Regions from separate parts of the Paenibacillus sp. AK121 genome, predicted to be linked through region 1. Evidence: riboswitches for the same ligand, from Rfam matches in the RefSeq annotation. Region 1 holds a riboswitch; each other region holds the start of a gene.
What was found. Region 1 has a riboswitch for glycine ahead of sdaAB (L-serine ammonia-lyase, iron-sulfur-dependent subunit beta). Riboswitches for the same ligand answer to the same signal wherever they lie in the genome.
Positions count from the first base shown of each region.

Region 2: linked by a shared signal. The riboswitch ahead of KSP24_RS12760 (alanine/glycine:cation symporter family protein) and the one ahead of sdaAB (L-serine ammonia-lyase, iron-sulfur-dependent subunit beta) in region 1 are both predicted to bind glycine.
Region 3: linked by a shared signal. The riboswitch ahead of gcvT (glycine cleavage system aminomethyltransferase GcvT) and the one ahead of sdaAB (L-serine ammonia-lyase, iron-sulfur-dependent subunit beta) in region 1 are both predicted to bind glycine.

Region 1 is NZ_JAHPJM010000016.1:13,886-24,788, forward strand. Features, by position in the region: gene KSP24_RS22100 (Ig-like domain-containing protein) at 1-780, shown strand, start outside; gene sdaAA (L-serine ammonia-lyase, iron-sulfur-dependent, subunit alpha) at 940-1,839, opposite strand; gene sdaAB (L-serine ammonia-lyase, iron-sulfur-dependent subunit beta) at 1,829-2,518, opposite strand; glycine riboswitch at 2,730-2,844, opposite strand; gene KSP24_RS22115 (DUF6359 domain-containing protein) at 3,059-4,663, shown strand; gene KSP24_RS22120 (ABC transporter ATP-binding protein) at 4,992-6,023, shown strand; gene KSP24_RS22125 (ABC transporter ATP-binding protein) at 6,001-6,927, shown strand; gene opp4B (oligopeptide ABC transporter permease) at 6,941-7,909, shown strand; gene KSP24_RS22135 (ABC transporter permease) at 7,947-8,846, shown strand; gene opp4A (oligopeptide ABC transporter substrate-binding protein) at 8,890-10,710, shown strand; partial or broken gene KSP24_RS25385 (LysR family transcriptional regulator) at 10,869-10,903, shown strand, end outside.
Region 2 is NZ_JAHPJM010000006.1:69,551-80,453, reverse strand. Features, by position in the region: gene KSP24_RS12795 (response regulator transcription factor) at 1-619, opposite strand, end outside; gene KSP24_RS12790 (sugar phosphate nucleotidyltransferase) at 781-2,136, shown strand; gene KSP24_RS12785 (thioredoxin family protein) at 2,333-2,848, opposite strand; gene KSP24_RS12780 (beta-glucoside-specific PTS transporter subunit IIABC) at 2,984-4,840, opposite strand; gene licT (BglG family transcription antiterminator LicT) at 5,066-5,914, opposite strand; gene KSP24_RS12770 (LacI family DNA-binding transcriptional regulator) at 6,150-7,121, opposite strand; gene KSP24_RS12765 (glycoside hydrolase family 1 protein) at 7,331-8,788, shown strand; glycine riboswitch at 8,956-9,040, shown strand; glycine riboswitch at 9,052-9,147, shown strand; gene KSP24_RS12760 (alanine/glycine:cation symporter family protein) at 9,294-10,712, shown strand; gene KSP24_RS12755 (sensor histidine kinase) at 10,838-10,903, opposite strand, start outside.
Region 3 is NZ_JAHPJM010000001.1:86,410-97,312, reverse strand. Features, by position in the region: gene KSP24_RS00420 (mannitol-1-phosphate 5-dehydrogenase) at 1-571, opposite strand, end outside; gene KSP24_RS00415 (PTS mannitol transporter subunit IIA) at 568-1,002, opposite strand; gene KSP24_RS00410 (BglG family transcription antiterminator) at 999-3,083, opposite strand; gene KSP24_RS00405 (PTS mannitol transporter subunit IIBC) at 3,167-4,645, opposite strand; gene gcvH (glycine cleavage system protein GcvH) at 5,072-5,470, opposite strand; glycine riboswitch at 5,860-5,960, shown strand; glycine riboswitch at 5,963-6,059, shown strand; gene gcvT (glycine cleavage system aminomethyltransferase GcvT) at 6,139-7,239, shown strand; gene gcvPA (aminomethyl-transferring glycine dehydrogenase subunit GcvPA) at 7,363-8,718, shown strand; gene gcvPB (aminomethyl-transferring glycine dehydrogenase subunit GcvPB) at 8,715-10,211, shown strand; gene ptsP (phosphoenolpyruvate--protein phosphotransferase) at 10,340-10,903, opposite strand, start outside.

The DNA.
Region 1 (10,903 bases):
AAAAAACTGACGATAAACGTACAAGTGGGCCTTGTAGACCGTTTGGAAACAGACTCGCGCGTAATTGCACTCGGTGCTCAGGAAACGAAGCAGCTGAAAGTAACAGGCGTTAAGAGTGGCGGTACAAAAACAGACGTAACCAAGGACGCCACTTGGACTACTAGCAATGTAAAAGTAGTTGAAGTTAGCGAAGGTTTGATCAAAGCTAATGCTAGCGGTAAGGCAACGATCACTGCTTCATATGGCAAGCAAACCATTACATTTACGGTAGAAGTAGACGTAGCGCAAAAGATTGAAGCGGATGCCATTGCGTTATCACTGAAATCCGGGGATCAAAAAACGATTGCGATTGTGGTTAAATCCAGTGATGGTAAAGAAAAGGATGTTACAACTCAAGCTGAATGGAAAACGTCCAATTATAAGGTAGCCACCGTCAAAAAGGGTCAGGTTACCGCGGTCAGCTACGGTAAAGCTAACATTCAGGCGAAGTTCGGTGGTAAGGTGATCAGCGTGCCTGTTGATGTTGATACGCTTAAATATCTGCAAACGGACGAAGTCGCCTTGACTTTGAAGGCAGGGCAGCTGGCTAAGGTTACGGCTACAGCCACGTATAAGGATGAGTCGGAGAAGGATGTTTCCAAGCCGGCTGTCTGGTCCTCATCCAGAATTATCGTTGCGACCGTCAAAGACGGTAACATTAAAGCACAGGGTAAGGGCAAAGCTGTAATTACAGTAAAATATGCTGGTAAAATGACGAAGGTACAGGTAACCGTTCAGTAATCTGTAACCGACTGAAAAGAAAAAGAGCAAGCATACGTCTAGGGACGGCATGCTTGCTCTTTTCTTTATAAGGGCGAATTCTCTTTCCCTAGGATAATGTGTAGGAGAGATAGTCGCCTTGTTTTATAGAGGAAAAGCAATTGGTTTAAAGCTTAGAAACTATGGCTTATCCTTTTTGACCGATGTGTTGCGAGTAAGGGATTCGGTCAAACGCTTGCCGGTCGGTGTCTGGGCCAAGCCGCCTTTGGCGGTCTCGCGGTGCTTTGACGGCATTGCGCTGCCGACTTCAAGCATCACGTCAATGACTTCGTCAGACGGAATGGCGCTGCGCACACCCGCCAAAGCCATATCCGCTGCGGCAAGTGCGGTCACGGCTCCCAGCCCGTTGCGCACGATACACGGAATCTCGACGAGTCCGGCGACGGGGTCGCATATCAGACCGAGCGTGTTCTTGAGCGCTAGGCCTACGGCGTGAACGGCCTGCTCAGGTGTGCCACCGCGTAGCTCGACCATAGCGCCAGCGGCCATCCCGATGGCTGAACCAATCTCAGCCTGACAGCCTCCCTCCGCGCCGGAAATGAAGGAATTGTTGGCGATGACGTAGCCAATGGCTCCGGCTGCGAACAAGCCGTGCACCATATGCTCATCATCCCAGCCGAACCGCTCCTGCGCACTAATGAACACACCGGGGATGACTCCGCATGAACCTGCAGTGGGCGTGGCGACAATGCGCCCCATGGACGCATTAACCTCCGACACGGAGAGCGCATAAGCCATGGCGAGCGCGGAGGCATCGCCGGAGCAGGTTTCCCCTGTCCGCAGATATTCGGCTAAGCGCTTGCCGTCGCCGCCCGTTAATCCACTGCGGGATACGGTGTCTTGCGTCTGACCGCGATGAACAGCCTCTTTCATGACTTCATAATAATCAGACATTTGGCGGAAAATTTCTTCTTCCGTTGAATTCGTCTCTTGTACCTGCTCTTGAATCATCAGGCGGCCAATCGTGGTGGATTCCTCAGCGCATATAGCGCTGATTTCATGCAGATGGCTAAATCGCATCAGATTCAGCTCCTTTTTTCAAATTAATCATTTTAATTTCGTACATATGTGGTAAGGATTGTAGTTTTGCGATTAATTCAGCCGTAGGAAGACTGTCCGTTTCGATGGCTGTAAGTGCTTCTCCATCCCGGCCTTTGCGATCCACGTGCATATAGGCAATGTTAATGTCAGCGGCGCCGAGCGCTGAAGTCACCGCACCTAATGTACCGGGCTTATCCGAGTGAAGAAGCACCAACGTAGACAGCTCCCCGGTCAGGTTAACTCGGAATTCATTGAGCTGCTGGACATGGATGCTGCCACCGCCGATGGAGGAACCCAGCAGTGTACGCTGATCCTCACCCTTCCACAGCTCAAAACGGACGGTGTTCGGATGGGGGGCGGGTAGTCCGCTGACGGCAAATTCCACGATCATCCCGGCCTGCTCCGCCCATTGCTCGGCATCTGGAATTCGGTGGTCGTCTGTATCGTAATTGAGCAGTCCTGCGATGAGCGCCAGGTCTGTACCGTGTCCTTTGTATGTGTCGGCGAAGGAGCCGTACAGTGTCATGCGGGCACGGTCAGGCTGCGTCCCGAGCCAGTGACGGGCAACGCGTGCAAGCCGCACCGCGCCTGCAGTGTGTGAACTGGAAGGTCCGGTCATGGCCGGACCGATAATGGAAAATACATCTTTGAAACGCATGGTGTGGCCCCCTGTATGTTCTATTACCATAGTATATGGTATTTCCGCGTTTTTGCGCGGCTATGACGGTTCCTAATGCTGACGTACAATGTGAGCGCAAAAAAGGACAGGATAAGGAAGTTTCCCTTATCTCTGTCCTCGTTACCTGAGAGTTTCGTACGGTGTCCTTACCGCCTTACCCCTTGGGTGGCTTGCGCTCTCTCCAGAGTTGCGTCAGATGACGATACATGGACCTGAGAGATTATCCGCCAGCCGGGTGTTGGCGTCTTGCTCCTTCGGTGCCGCCAGCGTGTAAGCCCCTGGACAGACTCTCCCGTCATCTTCATTCGCGTATACCGTTCTACATATCTTTCTTAGCGTAATGTATGCCGTGCTCGGTGTCAATCGCAGGGTTCATTTTTTACATAAACAAGCGAGTTTCCGATAAAAGAGATTAAAATTTACATAATTATGGATGAAATCAGGAAGGAATTAGAAGATAGACAGCTAATCTGATAGAGGACAAGTACATTTATGGAATTATAGGAGGGATATTGACGTATGGTAAAAGGCTTGCGGTTCACAGGTTCACGCTTGAAAGGGGTGCTGCATCTGGCAGCGATCGTATCGCTGCTGATCGGGATCTTCGTTCCATTCGGTCAGGTCAAAGCGGAGGGAGCACTGACAGTAGCCGAGGCACTTCAGCGCCAAGGCAGTGGAGGCACAGTGACGGTGGAAGGTTACATCGTCGGACATGCTACCGGATCGAAAACGGCTAATTTTTCTTCTCCGTTTGCGAATGATTTTAACGTACTGATTGCCGACCAGGCCAATGAACGTAGCACGTCTAATCTATTGGATGTACAGCTGACATCAGCGTACAGAGGGCAATTTGGGCTAACAGGCCATCCTGAGCTGATTGGCAACAAAATCCGTGTGACGGGTACACTCGGCGCCTACAATAATTTTGGTGGAGTGAAAAGCCCAAGCGCTGTTGAACTGGTGAACGGAAGCGAGCCGGGTGAACCAGGTGAACCTGGCGAGCCTAATCCTGGTAACCCGGGTCAACCCGGTACTACACTGCCGGATGGCAAAGGTAAAAAGGTGCTGTTCGATAATACGCACGCACAGACGGCTGGGGCAGCAGATTGGGTCATTGAAGGCGCCTTCTCCGACTTTGCCAATGGACTGCGTAATGTAGGTTTTACAGTGGACCAACTGAACCGTCCCATTCCTTTTACTTATGGAGAACAGGCCATAACCTATGATAAGCTGCGCCAATATGATGTGTTCATCATCGGTGAAGCGAATGTTGCCTTTAAGGCATCCGAGCAGGCTGCCCTGCTGCAATATGTGAATAACGGGGGAAGTGTTTTCTTCATCTCCGACCACTATAATGCGGACCGTAACAAAAACCGTTGGGATTCCTCTGAGGTTATGAATGGCTACCGTCGTGGAGCCTATACTAATCCGGCCAAAGGCATGACTACAGAAGAAGCAGCATCACCGGCGATGCAGGGGTTAACTAGCTCCGATTGGCTGGCAACCAACTTTGGTGTTCGTTTCCGTTACAATGCGCTCGGTGACGTGAATGCTACGGACATTGTAGCCGCAGATCAATCCTTTGGCATTACCAAGGGTGTACGCTCGATTGCCATGCATGCGGGATCTACGCTGGCTATTATTGATCCTACCAAAGCCAAAGGAATTGCCTATATCCCTACAGGTACGAATAAATGGGGCAATGCTGTAGACCAGGGTGTCTATAACGGCGGAGGCCGTGCGGAAGGGCCTTATGCTGCGATCTCCAAGGTAGGTCAAGGCAAGGCAGCATTTATCGGTGATTCATCACCTGTAGAAGATGCTACACCGAAATATGCGCGTGAAGAAAACGGACAGTCGAAAAAGACATATGATGGTTTCAAGGAAGTGGACGATGCCACCTTCCTGGTGCAAACGGTCCAATGGCTTGCGTGGAAGCAGGACTACACCAAATTATCCGATGTGGCAGGTTTAACGCTGGATCAACCGACGAAGCTTCTGCCGTTTGAGGAGCCTGCGGCTTCCACAGAACCGCAACCCGAGCCTTGGTCTGCTCCAGCAGCAGGCTACAAATGGTACGATCCAAAAACGTTCAAGTCGGGCTCCTATGGAGCGGCTTCGTAATAAACGTAAAGAATTCAGTGTGAGTGGTTGGGTGCTAGTTTGCCGTTTGATCCTCTGTAGGGGATCAAACGGCTTTTTTGTGATGAAAATTAACCTGTGGTTGGTTATTTGATTACATTTTGTGCCAGGAAAGTCGCGCTACTGCTGGATCATTGATTTTTTAAATGATGTTGATAGCATAATCTTAATTGATATATCCATATACTGGTGATAGGATGTATTCAAATTATTCCGACAAAAACGGTATGTAATGTTCATGAGAGGTTTTAAACATCAAACATGGTGAGAATAAGCGGGACAAGACCATGGAGAATGGAGGAAGCGCGCATTGAATATCAAACCCGTGTTGGAGATTAAGGGATTATCCGTATCTTTTCGCATCAAGGATCAATATCACCCCGCAGTCGACCATCTGGATCTGACGGTCAATCCCAATGAAGTGCTGGCTGTAGTCGGAGAATCCGGTTGTGGCAAAAGCGCGCTGGCGCTTTCGATCCCACAACTGCATGACATGGAGCGAACACGTGTCGAAGGAAAGGTCCTTTTTAAAGGCACGGATCTGATCCGTCTCTCCTCAGGGCAAATGAATAAAATCCGCGGAGCGGGCATTGGCATGATCTTTCAGGACCCGCTGACAGCACTTAACCCGTTAATGTGCATTGGTAAGCAGATCGAGGAAAATCTCGATTATCATACGTCCCTATCTACGAAGCAAAAAAGGGAACGTGTACTGGAGCTACTGGAAAGCGTGGATATACCCAACCCCGTACGTGTGTATGAACAGTATCCGCATGAACTTTCAGGAGGGATGCGCCAGCGTGTGATGATCGCGATTGCCATAGCTTGCCGACCCTCTCTTATTATTGCAGATGAGCCGACGACTGCGCTCGATGTAACCATTCAATCGCAAATTCTTGACTTGCTCAAACAGCTTCAACAGGAGACCGGAAGCGGAATTATTCTGATTACGCACGATCTTGGCGTTGTGGCCGAAGTAGCCGACCGTGTGGTGGTCATGTATGCCGGAGAAATCGTGGAAAGCGCAGATGTTTTTGAATTATTTCGGCATCCGCAGCATCCGTATACGCGTTCCTTGCTAGCCTCCATGCCGGGATCGCATACCAAGGGAGAACCGCTGCATGTCATCGGTGGTATTGTTCCCTCCTTGCAAGATATTCCTCGCAATAGCTGTCGCTTTGCTTCGCGTATTCCCTGGATTCAGCAGAGAATGCATGAAGACCATCCCCGATTAAGTGAAATTTCTCCCGGCCATTGGGTCCGCTGTACATGTTACCAGCATTTTCATTTTGAAGACGAGACAAAGGGAGAGGCTGCTCATGGCACTACTAGAGATAAATGATTTGAAGGTTCATTATCCGGTGCGCGGCGGTTTTTTCCAGCGTGTCGTTGATCAGGTAAAAGCAGTGGATGGCGTGTCGATCAGCATAGAGGCAGGCCAAACATACGGGCTAGTAGGAGAATCCGGCTGTGGAAAGACGACGACAGGAAGAACGATTATCGGCCTGAATAAGCTGACGAGCGGACAGATTCTTTTTAATGGCAAGGATCTTACGGCCCTGAGTCGTAATAACCGCCATCCGCTGCGTAGAGACATTCAGATGATTTTTCAGGACCCCTATTCTTCGCTTAACCCGCGCAAGCGCGTATTGGATGTCATTGCTGAACCACTGCGAAACTTTGAAAGGCTGAGTAATGAGGAAGAACGGCGGAAAGTACAGATGCTGCTGGAAAAGGTTGGCTTGAACGCTGATGCGGCCTACAAATATCCGCATGAATTTTCCGGGGGACAGCGGCAAAGGATCGGGATTGCGCGTGCGCTGACATTAAACCCAAAACTGATTATTGCAGATGAGCCCGTATCAGCGCTTGACGTTTCTGTGCAGGCACAGGTGCTTAATTTTATGAAGGATGTGCAGCGGGAGTTCAAATTGACGTATTTGTTCATTAGTCATGACCTGGGGATTATCCGCCATATGTGCGACCAAATCGGCATCATGTACCGAGGTCGCTTAGTGGAACAGGGGAGCGAGCAAGATATTTATGAGCGTCCACAGCATTTGTATACCCAGCGGCTTATTGCCACCATTCCCAGTATCGATCCTGCGAAACGGCTGGAAAATGCTCAAAAAAGGCAAAAGCTTTTATCCTCTTACAAGTCAGAGCTGCCCAAACATCTAGACGCGAGTGGAAAGCCGTTTGCACTAAAGTCAGTAAGTTCATCCCATCAAGTCGCGCTACCATAAGGGGGGACAGGATATGTGGAAATTTACAATGCGCCGGCTGCTGGTTATGATCCCTCAACTTTTTGCACTGAGTGTGCTTATATTTTTCCTAGCTAAGGCTATGCCAGGGGATGCCCTGACAGGGCTCATCACTTCAACTCCCAATCTAAATCCGGCTGCACTGGAAGAACAGCGGCAAAGACTGGGATTGAATGACCCGGTGTGGGTGCAGTATGGGAACTGGCTCGTCCAGCTTGCTCATGGGGATCTGGGCAAATCTTATGTACATAAAATTAGCGTTACCGATTTGATTGGCAGTCGTTTGGGGAACACGTTCTTTCTGGGTGTTGTGATTCTGGTTCTAACGTATCTGATCGCCATTCCGCTGGGAGTACTCAGCGGTCGTTATCAGCATAGTCTGCTGGATAAAACCGTGGTCGGGTATACCTATCTCAGCTTTGCGACACCTCTATTTATACTCGCATTGCTGTTGTTGTACGTGTTTGGGTTCAGGCTTGGCTGGTTTCCAACCAGCGGCAGTGTGGATGTAGGTGTAGAGCCGGGGACATGGTCATATTACGTGAATAAGTCATATCACCTCATTCTACCGGCGGTTACAGGCGCATTACTCAGTACAACGGCTACGATTCAGTATTTGCGCAATGAGGTCATTGACACACGTCTGAAGGATTTTGTGAAAACGGCGCGTTCCAAGGGGGTACCCGAAGGAAAGATCTATTCCCGTCATATTTTCAAAAACTCTTTATTACCTATTGCTGCTTTCTTGGGCTACGACCTGACGGGTGTGATTGCGGGCAACGTTTTCCTAGAATCTATTTTTGGTTATCCGGGGTTGGGCCAGCTATTTCTTCAGTCCATCACCCAACGGGACTTTTCAGTTGTGAACGCACTGGTCATGATCTCCGGCTTCTTGGCACTATTAGGGACCCTTTTATCTGATGTCATCCTAAGCAAGGTCGATCCCCGCATTCGAATTGAATAGAGAACAAGTCTAGAGAAAAGGAGGGATTATGGTGTCTATGCAGGTGGAGGAAGTCTTCTCGCCGGAAATCATTCGTAAATCACCGTCTAGCTGGTCTGTACTGCGTCGTGAACTCGTACGTGACAAAATGGCCTTGATTTCCATTGGATTTGTGGCTCTGTTCTTGATTTTTATATATGCCTCTGTCCTGTTTGTCAATCAGGATGTAGTCACGACGGTCGATCTGGGCGCGATCCGCGAAGCTCCCGGTTCAGTGCATTGGCTGGGTACGGACCGAGCGGGCAGGGATATATTCGGCCAGCTGGTCATTGGGGCCCGCAATTCCTTTACCATTGGCTTTACGATTACTTTGTTATCCGCCGCCATCGGCTTGACGCTGGGCTTACTGGCTGGGTTTTATGGAGGACTGGTTGATAACATCATCATGCGAATTATTGATTTTATCCTGGTGCTTCCATTCTTGATGCTGGTTATCGTATTTGTCAGCATTGTGCCCAAAAGCGGCATAGGTTCCTTTATTTTTATTATGACTGCCTTTTTATGGATTGGAAAAGCGCGCCTGATCCGGGCCAAGGTGCTGTCTGAGCGGGAACTGGACTACGTGCAGGCTTCCAAAACCCTTGGCACACCCAATTGGAAGATCATCTGGTTGGGTGTGCTGCCCAATCTCAGCTCTGTTGTGATTGTTAATCTGACGCTCAGTCTTGCGGGAAATATCGGGATCGAGACCGGGCTTTCCTATCTCGGCTTTGGCTTGCCGGAATCTACTCCGAGCTTGGGGACACTGGTGAGTTATGCGAATGATCCGGATGTATTGCAGAACAACTGGTGGATGTGGTTGCCTGCCTCACTGCTTATATTGGTGGTAATGCTGGCAATCAACTTTATCGGTCAGGCACTCAAACGTGCCACGGATGCCAAACAACGATTGGGTTAAACCGAAATTCAAGGATAAGGACAACAACAAGGAGGGGTTTACAATGGTTAAACGCTGGAAAAAAGGAATTCTGCCTGTTCTATCTGCCATTTTGGTGCTTTCTTTGGCTGCATGTAGCGGCTCGCCTTCCGCTTCGAATGGAGCAAAATCGTCTGACGGTACAGGTGGATCAGGGGCCGACAGCAAGCAGGTGAATGCGACTGCGCTGGCAAAGGCGGTCAAGAACGATAACCCCCCGATTAAGGGCGGTATCATCAATTATGCACTCGTGTCCGATACCCCTTTTGAAGGTATTCTGAATCCTGTATTTTATGATGGGAATCCGGATTTTGAAGTCTTCCAGTTTTTCTACCCTTCCCTGTTTTCGATTGATTCCAATCTGAATATTGACGATAAAGGAGCGGCGACGATTTCCTTTTCCGCAGACAATAAGGCAGTGACTGTCAAAATTGATCCCAAACTGAACTGGACAGATGGTAATCCCGTAACGGCAGAGGACTATGCTTTTTCCTATGAAGTGATTGGCCACAAAGACTATGAAGGTCCACGTTATGATAGTTTTATGACCAACATTGTAGGTATGGAAGATTATCACGCCGGCAAGGCCAAAACCATTTCTGGCATCAAGGTGCTGAATGAGAAAGAGGTTACCATTCATTTTAAGGAACCTAATCCTTCGGTAAAGTCGGGACTTTGGTCCACACCACTGGAGAAGAAGGTATTCCAGAACATTCCTGTAAAGGATATGTCTGGATCTGACCCTGTCCGTAAACATCCGATTGGCTATGGGCCATTCAAAATTAAATCTATGGTCACAGGTGAATCTGTGGAATTCGTCAAAAATGAAGATTATTTCCGCGGTGCGCCCAAGTTGGATGGCCTTCATCTGAAGGTTGTGAATCCGAATGTCATTACTGAGGCGTTGAAAAGCGGAGAAATCGACTGGGCCAGCTATCCAACCACCCGTTACAATGAGGCCAGTAATCCGAAAAATGTACAGTTTCTCGGCCAGGAGGAATTATCTTATAGCTATGTAGGCTTTAAGCTGGGCAAATTTGATCAGGCCAAGAGTCTAAATATTATGGACCCGAACGCCAAGCTGGCGAACAAGTCATTGCGTCAGGCCCTTGGCTATGCGCTGAATAATGAGCAGGTTGGCAAGCAGCTCTATCATGGGCTTCGGACTCCTGCGACATCCCTGATCCCGCCCGCCTTCAAGGGATACCATGATGTGAATGCGAAGGGCATTGCGTATGATCCAGACAAGGCGAAAAAGCTGCTGGACGAGGCAGGATATGTGGATACCAATGGAGATGGATACCGTGAAGACCCTAAGGGCAAGGAACTGGTGCTCCATTATGCAGCAATGAGCGGGGATGCGACGGCCGAATCGCTGGCTAAGTTTTATTTGCAAAATTGGAAGGATGTCGGGCTTCATGTCGAACTGGTGGACGGTCGTCTGCTGGAGTTCAATTCTTTCTATGACCGTGTGCAGAAGGATGATCCGGGCATTGATATTTTTGGCGGCGCATGGAGTACAGGTACAGATGTAAACCCTAGTGGGCTGTATGGACGCGGAGCCAGCTTTAACTACTCGCGCTTTACCAGTGAAGAGAATGATAAGCTGTTGCAGGAAGGAGTGTCTGTAAAAGCCTTTGACGACAATTATCGTAAAGATATATACAATCAGTGGCAGGCGTATATGAGCGAGGAGGCGCCGATTGTACCGACGTTATTCCGTTACTCATTGGAGGCAGTAAATAATCGGGTAGCCAATTACGATATTACCCGCGGCAAGGAGTACGATGCAGACGCGTTTGCGAATATTACGTTAACTGCGGAAAAAGCAGAAGTAGCCCAATAATCTAAAAAAGCGCAATAACCTGAAGAAGCGCGAACCGGATTGATCCGATCTCGCGCTTCTTTTGACCTGTTCATGCAAACATTTCTGGGGATTCTCGAAGGGAGAGAAGGAAGACGGAAATACGCCAGCTTCAATACTTCATAGCCGTATGCGAGGAACTGCATTTTACGAAGGCTTCGGAAAAGATCGGTAT
Region 2 (10,903 bases), on a different contig from region 1:
TGCGGAGGCTGGAGATATGTACGTCGATGGTACGATCCAGATAAGCGCCATCGCCGCCTTTGACCCGATCCATCAATTCGCTACGGGTAAAAACTTTCCCTGGATTGCAGGACATCTCTTTTATAATAGAAAATTCGATGTGAGTAACTTCGATTTCCTGGTCATCGACCAACAGGCTATGACGGTAATCATTCACCCAGACTCTTACCTTTTTAAGCTTTTGGGTTATCGTTGGTGTCTCAGTGAGCATGTTGCTGCCACTGCGGCGCAGCAAGGCTTTGATGCGGGCGTTTAACTCTCTCAGACTGAAGGGCTTGCATAAAAAGTCATCCGCTCCGTCGTCTAGAGCCTTTATTCTTGTGTTCAGCAGGGTGTTATTAGAGATGACGAGCACAGGAACCGTAGTAAATTGGCGGATGTGGCTGATCAGCTCACATTCGACTTTACCGGAAAACATTAGCGCGGTCACAATAATGTCCGGCTTAAAGTGCATTAATGTAGGAATTGCGAGTTTACAATCATAGATTAGTTCGGTATGATAGCCTTCCTCTTGAAGATGAAGAGCAATCATATCAGCCAAACTTTTTTGACCTTCAATGATGAGTATTTTTGTAGGCATGACAGACATCTCCTGTACGGACAAAGATACAATTAACATTGCATAACTATGTATGTTCTACGATGTTACATACTTATGTATTCGGCAAAAGCACGAAAAGCAAACAGTCCTATAATGTAAGGAAAATATGAATTTAAAGGAAGAAGGTTGCATCTTTGCGAATGATTTTATTATCCGGAGGTTCGGGTAAACGACTATGGCCCTTATCCAATGTGAACCGCCCCAAGCAGTTTCTTTCCATCCTACGTCATGACGAGCGACCGGAAAGTATGCTGCAACGGATATGGAGACAGTTAGATGAAGCTGATTTGGCAGATCAAGCTTATTTTTCTACGAGTGGAACTCAGATCGAACTGATTCAGGGGCAAATTGGCGGAGACGCTGTGGTGATTGAGGAGCCGACTCAGCGGGATACCTTTCCGGCTATTTCCCTGGCTACGGCTTACTTGCATGATGTTGCAGGCGCATCACGCAACGAAATCGTAGGGGTCATGCCGGTGGATGGCTATGCGGGGGATGAATTTTTCGAGCATCTGCGCAGGCTTCCTTCGATATTAGAGCAATCAGGAAGCCATATCGCATTGATGGGGGCTGTTCCAACTGAGCCCTCGGACAAATATGGATATATTGTGCCTTCATCTCCTTTGTCTGACCAGGAATACTATAGAGTGAGTTCATTTGTAGAAAAGCCTGATCTGATTCGCTCCGAAGTATTGATCCGTGAAGGAGCGTTATGGAATTGCGGAGTGTTTGCTTTTAGAATCGGCTTTTTATTGGATGTGCTGACGCAAATGGGTTTACCAGCCGATTATGAAACACTTTCGACAAATTACGCAGACTTGCCTAAAACCAGCTTTGATATTGCGGTAGTAGAACACACTCGTAAGCTCTCCGTGCTCCCATATCATGGAGAATGGAGAGATTTAGGAACATGGGATTCGTTGGTGCGGGAAGTGAGTTCAAAGCTGAGCGGTCCCGGATATATTTCAGAAGCATCACATGACTCGCATATCATCAATGAACTGGAGATTCCGGTCAGCATCTGGAATGTCCCAGACATTATTGTCGTTGCTGGACCGGATGGCGTGTTGGTTACGGATCGACAATCATCAACGGGGATTAAGGATATGGTGGCAGAAATTGAAATTGGACCGCGTTTTGAGGAGCGCTTTTGGGGTAAGCAAACGGTCTTATCCCATCAACAAGCAGCAAGCGGGTTACAAACGGTCACCAAACGGGTTGTCATTTCGAAGGGGAGATTTATCAGCTATCATGAGCATCAGTTTCGAAAAGAGGTTTGGACCATCGTTTCAGGAACCGGAAGCGTCTGTATCAATGGGATGACACAGACCGTCAGCCCCGGTATGGTCATCGTTGTAGAACCTGGTACCAAGCATTTTATAGGAGCCGTAGAGGGAGATTTGGAATTCATTGAGTCACAAATCGGACATATCGTATCCGAAACGGATATTATCCGATATGAATTTCCCGATTGGATTGATGCTCGTACTGTATAAAGGTGCCTGTAATATAGGAACGAACGGGTAAGAACGAGGTTCATCTGAAGCCAGTGAAGAGCGCTAGGAACTATTTTTTAATCAAGCTTGATGGCTGGAAATGCTCAATAAAAAGGTATTCATGCGTTGTTCGCTTGAATACCTTTTTTGCATGAACAACTCGTATTGTTCTTAATGAATTGGATAGGAAAGAGGCTTATAAAATGAGTTTTTTGGAGGTTAGCCACTCTTTTACGGCATCTGTACTGAGGTCTCTTTTCGGCGTCCATTCTATTTTATCCACCAGCTTGCCGTTTCTGAATTCTGCAATCGTGGGGGTGTATTTTATGTTGTAATCTGCTTTGAATTTATTCCATTGGGCTTTGTCCTTATGAATTTTGTGAACGTTCAAAAACGTAATTTTGGAGCCCAGATCATACTGTTCGATCATCTTGTTAAAGTTAGGCTCAAATCGGTTGCAGTCGCCACAACTGGGTCTGCCAACATAAACAAATACACTTTGATCCTGCTGAATTAATTGTTTAAAACCATCAATTGTAACCGCATTCAAGTGGTCATATATTTCGGGGTAATTGCTTTTGCTCGCTTGGATCTCTTTATCTTTCTGCTGAACTACCTGCTCTAGGTCTTGAAATTTAACTACAGCTGAAATAGCGATACCAATGATAAGCAACACAATGACACTTAACCCGGCGATATATCCTTTCTTCACAGAAATCCTCCTTTTTTTACAATCTCAAACTTACAATATATGATATTTCCATTTTTCGCTGTAACACTTGTCTCATGATGTATAAAAAAGAAGCTTTCCATTAGGAGAGCTTCTTTTTTGTCTGAAAGTTAAATGTTAGACTACAACAGTCAATAAGTAATCCTCACGCTTCACTTCCGTTTCTATTGTGTTCAGTACATCCAGGTATTGAGCGGAATTGGTTACGATGATCGGCGTAGTCGTTGTATAGCCTGCCGCCTTAATTTGTTCGATATCAAATTCAAGCAACAATTGCCCTTGCTTCACCACATCACCCTCTTTGACGCGCTTGTCAAAGAATTGTCCTTTCAGCTTCACCGTATTAACACCAACGTGAATCAGAATTTCTGCTCCATCATTGGAAGTAATACCGATGGCATGTCCGGTCGGGAATACGGTCGTAATCGTTCCGTTAACCGGAGATGTCAGCACACCCTCTGTAGGATCGATCAAGATTCCTTTCCCCATAGCGCCTGAAGCAAAAGCAACATCAGAAGATTGTTCCAATGGCAGCACTTTACCTTGCAACGGACTTACGAGGATTTCCTTTTCGATTGTTACTTCTTTTTTTACGGGTGCTGTTTCTGTTTTTGCAGCTTCTTCTTTTGGATCATCAAAGCCCAAAATCATAACCAATACAACTGCGAGTACAAAGGCAACAAGTAAGCCGAGGACAACCCACAAGAATCCAGCTCCAAAATATGTTGGAAGCGCCAGTAAACTAGGCAGGGAGAAGGATTTTGCAGTCGCTCCACCGGAAGCGATAATCGCGCCCCCAATACCACCAGAAATACAAGCATAAATGAACGGCTTTTTCAATTTCAAAGTTACACCATAAATCGTAGGTTCAGTAATCCCGAATACAGCTGCCAGTGTAGAGGAACCAGCCAAAGCCTTCATTTGAGTATTTTGTGATTTCAGGAATACCCCCAGTGTTGCACCAGCTTGAGAAAGTACGGCTGCTGTAAGCATTGGAAGCATCGTGTCATAACCCAATGTTTGAATATTGGACAGCATAATAGGAACGAAGCCCCAGTGTACGCCGAAAATAACAAATACTTGCCAGAATGCCCCAGCAACAGCCCCGGCGATCAATGGGCTTAAATTGTATACCCATGTAAAACCGTTCGCCAAGCCTTGACTAATCAGGTTACCGACTGGACCAAAGGCCAAAAACGTCAATGGAACAACGACCAGCAGTGATAGCATAGGTACGATAATGTTTTTAACTGATTGATGAACAAAGGAATTAAACCAGCGTTCCACATAGGATTGTACCCATACCGCGAGAATAATTGGGATTACACTGGAACTGTATTTTATCAGAATGATTGGAATCCCGAGAAAAGCCAGTTTTGCCGGATTGTCCACCGCTGCAATAACATCCGGGTACACGAGTGCTCCAGCAACTGCGACTGATACAAAGGCATTGGTCTTAAATTTACGGGACGATGTAATAGCTAGAAATATAGGCAAGAAATAAAATACGCTGTCCGAAGCGGCGTTCAGAATGAGATACGTACCGCTTGCAGTATCAATCCAATGAAGCGACGCAATTAAGGCCATAATCCCTTTGAGCAAACCTGCTCCGGCAAGAGCACCCAAGAGAGGAGAGAAAATGCTGGAAATGATATCGACCGCTTTGCCGAGAAAATTCGTTTTTTCGGAAGATTCTTCTTTTTTCGCATTTGGATTATCCGCATCCTGCAGATTTGTTTCTGCCATCATATGCTCAAAGACTTGGCCTACATTGTTACCGATGACCACTTGGAACTGTCCGCTGCTTTCCACCACTGTAATGACACCAGGCGTAGCTTCCAGTGCAGCTTTGTCCGCTTTTGTGCGATCCTTTAATTTAAATCTCAAGCGTGTAGCGCAATGAAATACCGAATTGACATTCTCTTCGCCGCCAACGAGAGTCACTATTTTTTTGGATAGCTCTTTATCACTCATGTTCAGAACTCCTTAAGTGTTATTCTTGCTACTGATAGGATTTACCGTTTACAGCTGTTGCTAAGATGCGCCGGCGTGCATCTTTATAACCTTGTAAACAAGAAAAACCTAAACTCGTGGTGAAAACGACGCACTCCTTCTATGAGGGAACGTTGATTTCACCATCAGTTTAGGTTTTGCCTGCCTTACCAGTCACAATCCATGAACGATGAGGATATGAAATTTTTAGCCTGATATGTTATTACGCTCAGTTACCCGATGAATGTGAATCGTTAGATATACATATTCATCTTTGCTTAAATATTGATCATATGTTTTTTCTAGATATTCATTAATTTTTTGGGCACAAGCGAAAGCTTCGGTATATGTTTGCTTTACCTGGTTGTACAAAAATTCTTCACCACTGTGAATAACCTCTTTGCGAATCACTCGCATTGCAAAATATTGCAAATGGGTCAAAAATCTCGAATAGCTAAAAGAAGACTCATCCAGCACAATCCCATAATGATACGTAATAATGTTCAATATGTGTTGGACAATCTCGGTCATTTTCAGTGTAGCCTTCATCTCGTTACCGTCTATCCGTGCATTCACCATATGCAATGCAATAAATCCCGCTTCGTCTTCGCCCAATTTTACACCGAGCGTATTTTCTATTTTTTGCAGAGCATCCAGTCCAACTGCAAATTCTTTTTTGTAAAAGCGTTTAATTTCATACAGCATCGCGTTTTTGAGTGCTAATCCTTTTTCTTCCCGCTGTATGGCAAAATGAATATGGTCGGTCAATGTTAAATAAATGTTATCACTTAACTCCGTATCCAGCACTTCTGCTGCATGGGTCACGATTTCATTCACGACCTCCAGATGAGACACGGGAATATCGTTCAGCAGCTCAGTTAGTCTGGCCGTGAACTCGTTTTCATTTAACATGAAAATCTTATCTATTTTATGATCATCGACTTGGTCGCCAGCCACCTTTTTGAAGGAAATACCTCTTCCCATGACGATAACCTCTTTGCCTTTATCGTTTTTAGTCAACAGGACGTTGTTATTGAGCACCTTCTCAATAATCATTGAAGTTCCCCCCTCCCATCCTTTACCAATAAAAAATGCCCAAGCACAATTCAATACTATTGTTAACAATAGCACTCAATTGAACTCAGGCATTGCCCGCATCACCGGTCACAATCCTTCGATATAGTGCTATTGTAGCACAAAAAAAAGCGATTTCAATATATTTTATTCTCTTTCGACAAAAAAATATTTTATATTAAGGCCCATTTGCCTAGTTTGCGAGTCAACAGTAACTTTAAGTGGTCGTACGCTCAATGAGGCTGTACTCCAGCGAATGAAGCTCCACTTGGCGTCCAATCAGCTGAGGAGAAAGCATGAAAAAAGCATTTTGTGCCTGAGCCATTATGGGATTTTGAACCGTTGTAATTCCCATCGTGTGCGCCAGCTCCGTGTTATCAAACCCAACAATCGCCAGATCTTCTGGTACCTTTAGCAATTGTCTGCGCGCTTCGCAGAGAATGCCCACTGCTACATAATCGTTAGCACACAAAATAGCCTCCGGAAATTCCTCACGATGCTGTAATAAATTGCGCACAACCTGTTCGCCGTCACGAATGTTATAAATAGAAGAATAGTTCCAGTGCTGCAACACTGGCAGATTGTGTTCACTCATGATCTGCTCATAAGCACGTTGTCTGCTGTGAGTATTGATGCTGCTCGGACGACCAAAAGCATTGGCTATACGTGTATAACCTTTTTGTATCAAATGTTTGAGCGCTAACATATATCCTTCATACTGATCCATTGCGACGGAGCGAATATCGGTATGCTCCATTCGTTGCCATGCCACGATCGGTCCATATTTGCAATAAGTACTCAAAAAATCAGTGTCATTCACGCAGGAAATGATGACCAGCGCATCGACTCTTTTTCTTTTTAAATCCTCGAAAGCTTGAAGCTCTTTCTTTTTGTCTTCTCCCGAAGTATAAATAATGGTTTGAAATTCATATTGTCCTGCGATTTCTACAAAGCTGTCCAGAAATGCCAGAACAATTTCATTAATAGTTGATGTGATGATACCAATCTGAAGCGTTTGGCCCTTGGATAAAGAAATCGCATTCCGATTAGGAACATAATCTAATTCCTGCATGATTTTTAAAATTTTAGTTCTGGTTTCGTGGCTTACATGGGGGGACTGATTTAACACTCTGGATACCGTAGCTTTGGAAAAGCCCGCCAGTTTTGCAATTTGATCAAGATTCGACATGATGCTTCTCCTCACCTAAGAAAAAAATACTTGACATGAAACGCGTTACAACAATTAGGATGCTTATGAGGGCATTACGTCTATTTTAAAGCATCTATCGGTGCATTTCAAAGGATAACGGTCACCGTTAGTTATTGATTCGCATTGCAGCACCTGATGGGTTATTGACTAGAGTGAAAACATTAGATAAGAAAAGAGGTTTTCATACCATGACGAAGACGCTAAAAGGATTCCCGCAAAACTTCCTATGGGGCGGGGCAACTGCAGCCAACCAATTGGAAGGTGCTTTTGACGTAGATGGAAAAGGCCTGTCCAGCGCAGACATGATAGCCTATGTACCTAAGGCAGAACGTAAAAACGATCATGCTATAGAAATTTCGTCTGAACGACTGGAGGACATCTTGGCAGGGAAGGTAAACGCCCGTTTTCCAAAGCGTGAAGGAGTGGACTTCTACCACCGCTACAAAGAAGATATTGCTTTGTTTGCAGAAATGGGCTTTAAAGTATTCCGGATGTCCATCCACTGGTCGCGGATTTTCCCGAATGGATATGATGCCGAGCCGAATGAAGCAGGATTGCAATTTTACGACAATGTATTCGATGAGCTGCGCAAGTATGGTATTGAGCCGTTGGTAACATTGTCACATTATGAAACACCGCTAGGTCTGACACAGAAGTATAATGGCTGGTTGGGACGCGAAGTCGTAGATCATTACGTAAAATATGCCGAAACGGTATTTACACGCTATAAGGATAAAGTAAAATACTGGCTGACCTTTAACGAAATCAATGTCATGACTATGAGTCCGTTTACTGGCGGCGGTGTGGTTATTGACCGTGTAGAAAACAAGCAACAAGCGATATATCAAGCATTGCACCATCAATTTGTAGCAAGTGCACTGGCGACCAAACGGGGACATGAGATCATTCCGGATGCTCAGATCGGCTGTATGCTGGCTCGCATTGAAAGCTACCCACATACGTGTAACCCAGAGGATATTCTGAAAGCACAGCATGAAAATCAAATGAATCTGTTCTTTACGGATGTGCATGCTCGTGGGGAGTATCCCAACTATATGAACCGCTATTTTGAAGAAAATAATATTGTGATCCAGACAGAACCCGGCGATGCTGAAATTTTGAAAAATAATACGGTTGATTTTATCTCATTTAGCTACTACATGACCTTGGCCGTATCGGCAGGTCCAGAAGGAGAAAAGGCAGCAGGGAACCTGATTGGCGGTGTGAAAAATCCGTATTTGCAGTCCTCCGATTGGGGATGGCAGATTGATCCGATCGGCCTGCGTGTTACACTAAATACGTTTTATGACCGTTACCAAAAGCCGCTGTTCATCGTGGAAAATGGCCTGGGTGCGTACGATAAGGTAGAAGAGGACGGCTCTGTGCATGACACGTATCGCATTGATTACTTGCGTCAGCATATTGCCCAAATGAAGGAAGCCATTGCTGACGGTATTGATCTGATTGGTTACACCAGCTGGGGTCCTATCGACCTTGTGAGCATGTCTACTTCCGAAATGTCCAAGCGCTACGGATTTATTTACGTTGATCTGGATGATGACGGTAACGGAACGCTCCAACGCTCCAAAAAGGACTCATTTAACTGGTATAAAAATGTGATAGCAACCAATGGTGAAGAATTGTAATTCTATATCGTTTTGGCGGGTACAGCAGAGAAAATCCTTAGGATGCAATCTGCTGTACCCGCTTTTTGTATAGACACCCTATTGATTTGTCAGAGGGCTTCACAAATTTTTCACTTGTAATACGCTGAAAGTTTTCTGTATAATAAATAAAAATTTCATATGTCTGGTTGATGTTTGCGGGAGATGGAACGAAAGTTCCGACCGAAGGGGCAAAACTCTCAGGTGCTTAAGCTGATTTACAGCAACAAGCAGGGACCGTAAACGGACAGAACTCTGGAGAGACCCTTAATTGGGCGCCGAAGGTGCACCGCAGATTATCATCTGCTTAAACTCTCAGGCAAAAGGACAGAGACGCGAATAACCTGTGACAGGGAATACTCTAGGCTTTTTAGAGATAAAATCCTGTACAAATTGGTTTATTTTTCGTGCCTTTAACCTCTCCAGGAGTCGAATCAACGGATTTGACTCTTTTTTGTTTTTTAATATGCTGGAGGAGCGGGTTGAAATGAATTTGGTACATTTATTAGAAACAATTGACAGTTGGATGTGGGGAGCGCCGCTTCTAATTCTCGTCATGGGCACTGGGTTGTGGCTAACGATCCGTCTGAAGATGCTTCAGATTATTCGATTGCCCTTAGCGCTCAAGCTAATTGGTAAAGCGCCGGACGAAGGCAGCGGGGATGTCAGTAGCTTTGGAGCATTGAGTACGGCACTCGCAGCTACTGTAGGTACGGGAAGTATCGTCGGTGTCGCAACAGCGATCAAACTGGGTGGGCCCGGTTCATTATTCTGGATGCTGGTTGCAGCTTTTTTCGGGATGGCAACCAAATATGCGGAAGGGTTATTATCCGTTAAATACCGTGTTAAAGACCGGAACGGACAATTTTCGGGTGGACCGATGTATTATATTGAAAACGGGCTTGGCCGCCGTTTCAAGCCGCTGGCGATGTTGTTTGCCTTTTCTGGTATTCTTGTAGCACTATTTGGAATCGGTACTTTTCCGCAAGTAAAGGCTATCGTTTCTTCTACGGAAAGTAGCTTTGGCGTGCCAACAGTAGTTACAGCAATCATTATTTCCGTATTGACGGCTGTTGTTACGATTGGAGGACTCAAAAGTATCGCCAAGGTATCCACAAAGATTGTTCCATTCATGTCGGGGCTCTATATCGTGGTTTGTTTAATCGTACTCATTAAGTTTGCAGGAGAGCTTCCTCATGCGATCGCACTAGTATTACAAGGGGCTTTCTCGACAACATCTGCGACGGGTGGATTTGCCGGAGCCACGATTATGCTGGCAATGCGAAGCGGAGTTGCCAGAGGGATCTTTGCAAATGAAGCTGGTTTGGGAAGTGCGCCAATCGCAGCAGCAGCAGCTAAGACGAAATGGCCCGCAGAACAAGGGCTAATATCCATGACGGGCGTTTTTATCGATACGATGATTATTTGTAATTTGACAGGATTTACATTGCTGGTTACGGGAATATGGAGTGGAAATGATGATGGAGGTCTGATGACTCAGCATGCGTTTTCCAGTGCCTTTCCGGCTGGAGCAGAGCTCGTGACGATTAGCCTTATTTTATTTGCGTTCACAACGATACTTGGCTGGAACTACTACGGGGAACGCTGTGTTGAATATTTGCTTGGGGTCAAGTGGATTAAACCATACCGTTATCTGTTCATCATACTGGTTGCCGGAGGCGCGTTCATCAAGCTCGATGCCATCTGGCTGCTGGCAGATATTTTTAACGCAATGATGGCTTTTCCGAACCTGATTGCATTGCTCGGCTTGTCGGGAATTGTCGTTGCCGAAACTCGCACCTATATGAACTCTTTGTATCCTAATAAGAAAAAGGGCATTCTTGCAGGTGCCAATGTAGGGGCGGCTATCCAAGTAGAAGAAAAAGGACAAACGATCAATTCATAAATAATAAAAGGGAGTGCTCTCAGCCATCACAGGCTTGAGGACACTCCCTTTTAATTGTTATAAGACTGGTATTTACCGACATTTTATTTATTCTGAATAGCCATTAATTCATAATGTTTACAAATCTAAGGGTTATTACATGGAATCATAATCGTAATTTGAAAATTTGAATCCGTAATTGTTGTATTTAA
Region 3 (10,903 bases), on a different contig from region 1:
GGTCAGCTGCCATTTGCGAGCGATCCACCACCCACTCGTAAAAAGGCTCTACCTGCACATGCAACGGGTCCTCATGATGCTGGATCGGCACAATCCGGTCTACAGCAGCATTGGGGAAATATACCGAAGCCTCTGCCTTGGCACGAGTCGCCTCATCCAGTAGCGCAAAAACATGCTCTTTCAGTTGGGTGCTGCCTCCGATTGCATTTTCGCAAGCGATCACATGCAGCGGGCCTGCCCCTCGCTCCACCCGCCGCGCTATCCCCTCGGCAATACCTGCTGCAATATGCCTGAGGATGCTAACCCCTACCGCGGTCGTTACCAGATCAGCATGGTTTACTGCATCCGCTACAGCGGATGCATCTCTGCCGTCAATCGCGGTTACATTCGTTACCGTCTCCGTATCCTTCGTATCATTCGCCAACTCAACAGTATATTGCTTGCGGCGTCGTAACTCAGATACAAGTGTCTCGTTGACATCTGAAAAAACAACCTCATAGCCTGCACGCGACAGAATCAGCCCAATAAAGCCGCGACCGATATTTCCTGCTCCAAAGTGGACGGCTCTCATAGCTCCAGCTCACTTTCGAACAGATCTATAATTTCCTGTGGGATCACCGCGTTGCGAAGTTTGTCCATGTTTTCTTCCTCCGCACATACCACAGCAATACTTGTCAAAATCTCCATATGATCGCCGCCTTGGGCTGCAATGCCGATCACCATGTATGCTTTTTCTTCCCCGAAATCTACGCCTTGCGGGAACTGAACGATGGAGATGCCAGTGGATTGAACAAGTGTCTTGGATTCCTTGGTACCATGTGGAATAGCCAGCCCGTTCCCGATATAGGTGGATACAATCTCCTCGCGTTCAAGCATCTTGTCAATGTACTCAGTTGTAATATGTCCTGCATCCAGCAGGATTTGTCCTGCCATACGAATCGCCTCATATTTGTCTTTGGCGGTTGCGTTCATTTTTATTTTGTCTATCGTCATAATACTCACGGTAGGTTCCTCCCTGTCCCTAATTTACTGTGAAAAAATTCAGCCAGCTCAGTCGATATATAATTGGCAATCTGATCTCTACTACCGTGTTCCAGTAGTGTAATCATGTCTTCCTGCAGCAGTAATGCACTAATCTCGCTCAATACTTCCAAGCTTTCTTTCGGTAACTCACGAGGTCCCAACATCAGCAGAACGCATTCTACCTGTTCGTCTACATCCGCCAACAGCGGCTCAGCCAGCTTATACAAGGTCAGCGAAGGCTGGCGAATATAGGGACTGCGTGTATGAATTAAAGCAACGGAGGTATCAGCAATCACCTGACTACCTTGGCGCTCTCTTTCCATAAGCTGTTCAGCAACAACAGAAGGCTCTGTGACATTTCCCCGCCCTGCCTCCAACATGCATATAGCCTCTATGGTAGCTGGCATATCCATCCCTCGATTTTCCAGTGGATACACTTGAAATTGCTGTACAATGTGCACAATCTCCTCAAGACTTTTCCGTAGTCCTGTAAGCCACTCCATGCCCTGGCCGGGGAGAACAGCCTGTTCCTGACGATGATCACTGAGTTGATTGAGTGTAATATGCTGGATGAAATGACGCAGGCGGTCACTCTCCTCTTGCGTCAGCAGCGGGCTGATTTTGAGATACCGATCCGGCTCAAGCGGCAGCTCCACTGTCGAAATGATCAGATCATAATCCTCCTTGGGAATCCGCGTTGCCTCGTACCATGAGGCCCTATCCACGATTTTGATCTGTGGCAGCTCCTTGGCCAGTCTTGTCGCCAGAAGTCTGGAAGACCCAATTCCGCTCGTGCAGACTACGATTGCTCGAACCTCCCGCTGCAATTGTCGCAGCCGCTCCAACGAAGCGCCAAAATGCATGACCAGAAATCCGATCTCTTCATCTGGTACTTCCATTTCCGTCATATCCGCCGCAGCCTTTTTGACCGAGTCGAACAAGCTGCCGTAATCCTTGCGAATTTGCTGAAGGAGAGGGTTGCGGATCGCTCTCCCTTCCCTCAAACGTTTGAATACTGGAGCCATATGGGCAATCAGCCCTTCACGCAGGACACGATCCTCTGCTAATGGTGTGCCTGTCTCTGCCTCTACACGACGAATCAACTCATGAACCGACTCCAGCAGTACAAGATCATCCAGTGGCAGCAAGCGGGTGGAATGATCCTCAGCATCACGGAACAGCAGCCTGAAATAACATCGTTCCGGTTCTGGAAATTCAATATCCAGCGCTGCTGACAATTCTGCGCATATGCGCTCCACCATAGCTGTGCGCAGCATGATATTCTCCTCTGAATCTGTTTTCGAATACGGGAGAGAGAGACAATGATCCACAAAGTACCCAAGGCGCAGACGTGCCAGAGAAACGCAAATTTGAATCAGCAGTTCCATATATTTGCTTTCCACCATGTTTTTCAGCCATTGGTCATGAGGCTGCCAGAGGGCATTTTCCACGGTTAGCAGGTTCTCCCTGCCAATCATCTCCATCAATTTTTCTGTGACACGTGTCACGGGACGAAGCTCCTCTCGGCCGGAAAACAGATCCGATTCATCCAAATATTCGAGAGCAAGCTCAGAAATCGCCCGTCTTTTGTCTATCTCCCGGCCTGTAATCTCGACACCGTATCCCCGTCTGCGCACAAGCACGAGCCCTCGATCTGCGATCCAGCCTTGTAATTCGTCCAGATCATGACTGACCGTAGTTACTGTGACTTTCAAATCCGATGCTAGCGCCAGCAGCTTGATCGGCTCCTGTGTATCCAGCAGCATGCACAGAACTACAATTTTTCTCTCCTCAGCCGAGTATTCGTCTGACTTCGTATGCAGTAATTGCTCCCGCAGACTTGCAAGCTGAGTCGGGCCGGCATCCACATAGATACCGATCCCTGATTTTTTCTCCAGCTTTACCTCATGAGCCGCCAACCAACACTCAACTGCGCCAAGTTCCCGATGAACCGTCCTTGTGCTGACATTGATCTTCTCAGCAATTTCCCCGGCCGTAACCTCTTGGGGCTGCTCCAAAAGATACTCTACGATGTCAGATTGTCGTTTCGTAATATTCATAAGCGCATACCGTTCCTTCCCAAGCTCTCATCCCTTCCAGCAGGAAATACAAACTGTATACAGCCGGCCTGACTTTATGGGGATTAAGAATCGGATTTTAGCCGTTCAACTAGCGCTTCGTATTCAGGGCTCTTCAGGAAATTGTCAATGGAAATGTGCTCAGCATTCGGGGCTACCGTTTTAGCCCGGTCTGTCAACGTTTTTTGTGTAATGACAATATCCGCATCCTGTGGAATTTCACTGATTGCCGTATTCGTTACCGTAACGCCCACGCCCGCCTGTTTCATTTTTTTGCGCAAAATTGAGGCTCCCATGGCGCTTGAACCCATACCTGCATCACAGGAAAAGACAATTTTATTCACCTCGGATTTATCCTTAAGCGTTCGATCTGCGGCAATCTCGGCAGCACGATCGGATGCGCGGTTATCTTCCATTACAGTGGCGTTAGCGCTTGCACCCTTGCTTTGATTTTTCATATCTTTCAGACGGGATGCAGCTTCCTCCAGCCCCTCTTCTTTTTGCTTACCAGTTTTGAGTAATACTGCGGCAACCGCAAAGGATACGACCGCAGCTGCGATAACTCCGCTCAGCATCGGCAAATATCCGCCTTTGGGTGTCATCAGGAAGTAAGCAATGATACTGCCTGGTGAAGGAGCAGCAACCAGTCCGGCACCTGTCAACATAAAACAGAAGGTTCCCACAACGCCCCCTGCTATAGCAGCGAGAATCAGAATCGGCTTCATCAAAATATAAGGGAAATAAATTTCATGAATCCCGCCGAAAAAATGAATAATGACTGCACCAGGAGCAGACGACTTCGCAGAGCCTTTACCGAACAGGCAATAGGCCAGCAAAATACCGAGTCCCGGGCCAGGATTGGATTCAAGCATGAACAAAACGGATTTTCCTGTTCTTGAAGCTTCCTCCAGCGCAATCGGACTCAATACTCCATGATTCAGTGCGTTGTTGAGAAATAATACTTTTCCGGGCTCAATAATGAGATTGACAAGCGGCAGTAGCCCTGCGTTCACGAGGAACTGTACCCCTGTCGACAACACTTGACTGATGGTTTGCACGACCGGGCCGATCGCCACATGCGCTAGTAATGCTAGAATGGCACCGATAATCCCAGCCGAGAAATTATTGACCAGCATTTCAAAACCTGATTTGACTTTGCCCTCAATGGCCTTATCGAACTTCTTCAATATCCATGCAGCCAGCGGACCAGCTACCATCGCGCCCAGGAACATCGGGATATCGGCCCCCACAATGACCCCCATCGTCATAATGGCACCGATCACACCTCCACGCTGTCCGTGAATCATCGTGCCTCCCGTGTAACCGATCAGCAGTGGCAGCAAATAATTTTTCATCGGATCAACCAGTTGTGCAAAACCCTCATTTGGGAACCACCCGGTCGGAATAAAAAGGGCCGTAATTAATCCCCATGCGATAAAGGCTCCCATATTGGGCATAACCATACCGCTGAGAAAGCGGCCAAAACGCTGTACGGCGACACGAGCGCCACCGTTTGAACTGGACTTTGTGTCCACTGTGCTCATATTCATATCCTCCTTGTGAGTAAATAGCATCACTACCTTTTCTTAAAATTCATACTAAATGACAGCGCTATCTTCATCAACGAAATGAAAACGTACTTTCGTCATGAACGTTGATGACAACATTTAAATTTAAAGTAACGACAAGGCATTATACCTGCATAATTCTTCTTAATATGGCCGATAACAATAGAAATTAGTCGAAAAAACACTGTTGTAAATCTACACAATTTTATAGTGATGCTCTCTTCTAAGTCTGAGCAAACAACGTAAATACGTCTTCTAAAAGACAACAAAAAATAGCCGCTATGTCAGGTCATAGCGACTATTTTATACAAAAACTGAGCGGACTAACGATGCTCTTATTTAATTCAATATCCATATAAAAAATCAGAAATAAAGCGCTATTATTTCATGCTGTATTGCTCATTATTGCTCATCCGAAATCAACTGCTCGTACTGCTCCGCAGACAGCAACTTGCCCAGAGCTTCCTCGACATCATTGCTCATCTCTACTTCGATCATCCACCCCTCTTCATAGGGTGATTCATTCACCAACTCAGGTGTACTTTCCAGAGCTTCATTTACTTTCAAAACGGTTCCCGTCACCGGAGCAAAAAGATCGGATACGGTCTTCACCGATTCAATTGTACCAATCTCCGTCCCCTGTCCAATCGTTGTTCCCGCCCCAGGTAATTCCACAAAAACAATATCACCCAATTGATGCTGTGCAAAGTCTGTAATGCCGATCCGCAACGTCCCATCCACTGTGCGCTGAACCCACTCATGTTCGTCTGTATACCAAAGTTGCTGTTTCACTTCACTCATCCTGCTTCGCCTCACTTCCACATGAATAAAATGCTTTTGATCACCTGTATTAGACAAGTTAAGATTATGACAACAAGAACACCCATGTCAATAATACTAACAAAACTACTCCATACCAACTCATATAGCGCAGTCTATAAAAAAATGATAACTTGTAACAAACGCTTACATATCCTTATTTATACAATAAATGTTTTCCATATTGTTTTATATGACATTTTTATTGACATTTTGAATGGATTTGCGTATTAATGGGTTATAGTAATTGCTTTGAAAATACCTCGACAACTGCAAACGCGGATGAACGCGGAGGGAGAGACTACCAAAAATATTCGCATCGCTGTTGTCGTTTGTGAGACAGTTGGGCACGCGAATCGGATCAAGTTGTTATCTGCAAAGCCGGTTAACATACCGTTGATCCAAAAGGTAGCGCCGAAGGAGTAAACTTGCATTGCAGGTGAATCTCTCAGGCAAAAGGACCTCTGCCGGACGCATCTCTGGAGAGCATCCGTGAAAAGAGCGGATCACCCAAGGGGAAACCTGGTTCACACCGGGGTAACTTTCTGGTATCAAGGACAGAGCTGAAAGAAGAGTATGGACTGCCGTCTATACGTTTCTTTTAGCCTGTCTTTTTTGTTTAGCCGATTACACTGGATAGGAGTGGAAAAATGTCTAATTTGCGAAGAACACCACTATATTCGTCCTACGGGACGCAGCCCGGGGTTCGTTGTATTGACTTTGGCGGGTGGGAACTCCCCGTTCAGTTTAGCGGCATTCAAAAGGAGCATGAGGCCGTCCGACAACGTGCAGGTTTATTCGATGTATCGCATATGGGCGAGTTCTTGGTTGAAGGCAAAGAAGCTGAGGCTTTTTTGCAACAGGTAACCACAAATGATGTCAGCCAGTTGGAACCGGGCCAAGCACAATATTCACTCCTGTGTTACCCCGATGGAGGCGTAGTCGATGACTTGCTTGTATATTGCAAAGGACCAGAGCGCTACATGCTCGTTGTGAATGCCTCCAACATCGACAAAGATTGGGATTGGCTCATACGCCACGTACCAGCATCGGTTCATCTGGAGAATGTGTCTGATGCGATAGCATTGTTGGCATTACAAGGACCGGAAGCAGCACGTATTACCGCAGCCGTGACAGATACAGATATTACGAATCTGGCATCTTTCCGATTCCATGAGAACGTGCAATTGTTCGGAGCAAAAGCACTTGTCTCGCGAACTGGATATACCGGTGAAGACGGTTTTGAATTTTATATCCCTGCTGAGGAAGCACCCGCCGTGTGGGATGGTTTGCTTCGTTGCGGTGAATCGTATGGACTGATTCCCGCTGGACTTGGTGCTCGCGATACGCTGCGCTTCGAGGCACGGCTACCGTTGTACGGACAGGAGTTATCTGCCACAATTTCACCGCTTGAGGCTGGGTTAGGTTTCTTCGTCAAGCTAAATAAAGGAGATTTTATCGGCAGGGAAGCACTGCAACGTCAAAAAGAACAAGGAATTCCTCGCAAGTTAATCGGGCTGGAAATGATTGACCGCGGTATCCCGCGCGCTCATTATCCGGTGTTCGCTGAAGGTCAACACATCGGTGAGGTCACAACGGGTACTCAATCGCCCACCTTGAAGCGTAATCTGGGGCTGGCCCTGGTGGACAGTCGTTTTAGCACCCTATCGACACCGCTGGAGGTCGAAATTCGTGGTAAACGCCTGCGTGCGGAAGTGGTCCCAGCCCCCTTTTATAAACGGCTACGCTGATCTTAATCCTCTTCATTCTAAAAAAGCGATCATGTCAGATATAAAATTCTGGATTTTCCAATTAAGACTATGTATTAGCTAATTTACTATCTAAATTTTGCTTTTCGAAAGGAGCCAGAACCTATGAAGCAGCATCGCTATCTCCCCATGACCGAACAAGACCAAACCGAAATGCTGCGTGTGGTGGGCGTATCATCCATTGATGATTTATTCAGTGACATTCCAGAGGCTATTCGATACCAAGGGGAACTCCCTCTTTCCTCTCGGCTCGACGAAAGAGCCTTAACTCGCCACATGGCCGAGCTAGCCGGACACAACGCCAATGCAGATACACATGCTAGCTTTCTTGGTGCAGGTATTTATGATCATCATATTCCATCCGTTATCCAACACATCACCTCACGTTCCGAATTTTACACAGCCTACACCCCCTATCAGCCGGAAGTAAGCCAGGGCGAGCTGCAAGCCATTTTTGAATTCCAGTCGTATATTTGCGAATTGACAGGTATGGCGGTAGCTAATGCCAGCATGTACGATGGGGCTACAGCTCTGGCGGAAGCGGGCTCATTGGCCGCTTCCGCCACGCGTCGTAAACAAATTATCGTATCAAGGTCTGTCCATCCAGAGGCACGTCAGGTATTGGCAGCCTATGCACGCGGATTGGATTTGGACATTGTGGAAATCGGCTGTTCGGATGGCGTAACGGATGTCGATGCGCTAGCCACGGCCGTATCGGAACAGACGGCGGCTGTTTTGATCCAAAATCCCAACTTTTTCGGAGCCGTGGAAAATCTGAAGCCGATGGCTGACCTCATCCATGCGCATCAAGGGCTTATGGTTGTTAGTGCCAATCCACTGGCACTAGGCTTGCTAGAGACCCCTGGTAAGCAAGGCGCGGATATTGTTGTAGGAGACGCGCAGCCACTTGGGATCTCATCCTCCCTCGGTGGTCCGACCTGCGGTTATTTTGCCGTTTCCCAGGCGCATATGCGCCGTATCCCTGGACGTATCGTAGGCCAAACCACAGATCGTAACGGCAAACGCGGCTTCGTGCTGACCTTGCAAGCGCGGGAACAGCATATCCGCCGCGAAAAGGCCACGTCTAACATTTGCTCCAATCAAGCGTTGCTCGCTTTATCTGCATCTGTATATTTGTCTGTCATGGGTAGACAGGGGATCAAGGAAGTAGCCGAGCTAAATTTGCATAAAAGCCGTTATGCGTTAGAGCAATTGCTGAGCTTGAAAGGTGTATCTACCTCGTTTAACGCACCAACCTTTAATGAGTTTGCCCTTAAACTGCCTGAGGGTACAGATATGAGCAAACTCCAGGCCGAGCTGCTAGCTGCCGGATTTATCGCTGGCTACGATTTGGGCCGGGACTATGAGGAACTTGCTGGTCACATGCTGATTGCCGTGACGGAGCAAAGAACCAAAGAAGAGATTGACCAATTTGTACACACCTTGGGGGGATTGCTATGACACACACCGGACAGGATCAGAAACAAGAACTGTTAAAGGAACACGATCAAACGCTCATTTTTGAATTGAGCCGTCCGGGTCGCATCGCTTATTCCCTTCCTGAGTGCGATGTTCCCCGTCGTCCGGTGGCAGAGCTTTTGCCGGATTATGCGCTGCGCAGCGAACCTGCGGCATTACCCGAGGTATACGAAGTAGATGTTATTCGCCATTATACCGCCCTGTCCCAGCGCAATTTTGGCGTCGACAACGGATTTTATCCGCTTGGCTCGTGTACGATGAAATACAATCCGAAGGTGAATGAGGATGTTGCCCGTTACGCAGGCTTTGCTAAAATTCACCCATATCAGCCGGAATATAGCATCCAGGGGGCTATGGAGCTGCTGCATACGCTCCAAAATGATCTGGCTGCGTTGACCGGCATGGATGCCGTCACGCTTCAGCCCGCTGCTGGCGCCCATGGCGAATGGACCGGGCTGATGATGATCCGCTCTTACCACGAAGCACGTGGCGAGCGACGTACCAAGGTGCTCGTGCCGGATTCATCGCACGGAACGAACCCCGCCAGTGCAACCGTCGCGGGTTTCGAGACAATCACCCTTCCCTCCACCCCAGAGGGGCTGGTGGATCTGGATGCGCTGCGTCAAGCCGTAGGCAACGACACCGCTGCGCTCATGCTGACCAATCCGAACACGCTTGGTCTGTTCGAGAAGCAAATCACTGATATTGCCGCAATTGTGCATGACGCAGGTGGCCTGCTCTACTATGACGGCGCAAATTCCAATGCTATCATGGGGATTACCCGCCCTGGGGATATGGGCTTTGATGTGGTGCATCTCAATTTGCACAAAACGATGAGTACTCCGCACGGTGGAGGGGGCCCCGGCGCTGGACCCGTCGGCGTAAAGCAGCGACTGATTTCCTTTCTGCCCAAGCCGCTTGTCGTACGTGATCCGCAGGGTATGTACCGCTGGGATCGAGAGCAGGGAGATTCTATTGGGCGGGTCAAAGCCTTTTATGGCAACTTCGGCATTCTCGTCCGTGCCTATGCCTATATCCGTAGCTACGGCCCTGATGGCTTGAAGCGAGTGTCCGAATGTGCTGTACTCAATGCCAACTACATGATGCATCGGCTGGCTCCGTATTTTGACCTGCCTTATCCCGGGCATTGTAAACACGAATTTGTCATGTCGGGGCGAGGCTTGAAGAAGTTTGGAGTGCGCACGCTTGATGTAGCCAAACGGTTGCTTGATTTCGGTTACCATCCACCTACCATTTATTTTCCGCTGAATGTAGAGGAATGCATCATGATCGAGCCGACGGAAACAGAAAGTAAAGAGACGCTTGATGCTTTTGTCGACACTATGATTCATATTGCGCGCGAAGCCGAGGAGAACCCTGAGCTGGTGCTCAATGCCCCCTATACCACTCCAGTCACGCGCCTGGATGAAACCACTGCAGCCCGTAAACCTGTGCTGAATTGCGCATGTAGTTAAGATTAAATTCAACCCAACAATTCAAAGCATACAAAAAAGCCGGTATCTGTTGAGATACCGGCTGCTGTATGTATACAGCAATTTTTGTTGGAAAAAGATATAACCTTTGAAAAATGTGATACCCTTCCTTATGCTTCGATGCTTTGAACCAATTCAACAACCTGCTCAGCTGTTTGCATATCCAGAGCTTTTGTAGCCAATTTCTCCATGTCCGCACGGGACAACTTAGAGATTTGACTACGTGCTGGCAGAATGGAAGTTGCGCTCATGCTGAACTCATCAAGTCCCAGACCCAGCAGCAACGGAATTGCTGTGGTGTCTCCTGCCATTTCACCACACATACCAACCCAACGTCCTTCACGGTGAGCGGCATCAATAACCATTTTCACCAGACGCAAAATGGATGGGTTATATGGTTGATACAGGTAAGAAACTCGTTCGTTCATACGATCTGCTGCCATGGTGTATTGAATCAGATCGTTAGTACCGATACTAAAGAAATCCACTTCTTTTGCGAATTGGTCAGCCAATACCGCTGTGGAAGGAATTTCTACCATGATGCCCAGCTGAATTTCTTCAGACACGGATACACCCTCGGCTACCAACTTTTCTTTTTCCTCCAACAAAACAGCTTTAGCTTCACGGAATTCGTTCAGCGTAGCAATCATTGGGAACATAATGCGCAGGTTACC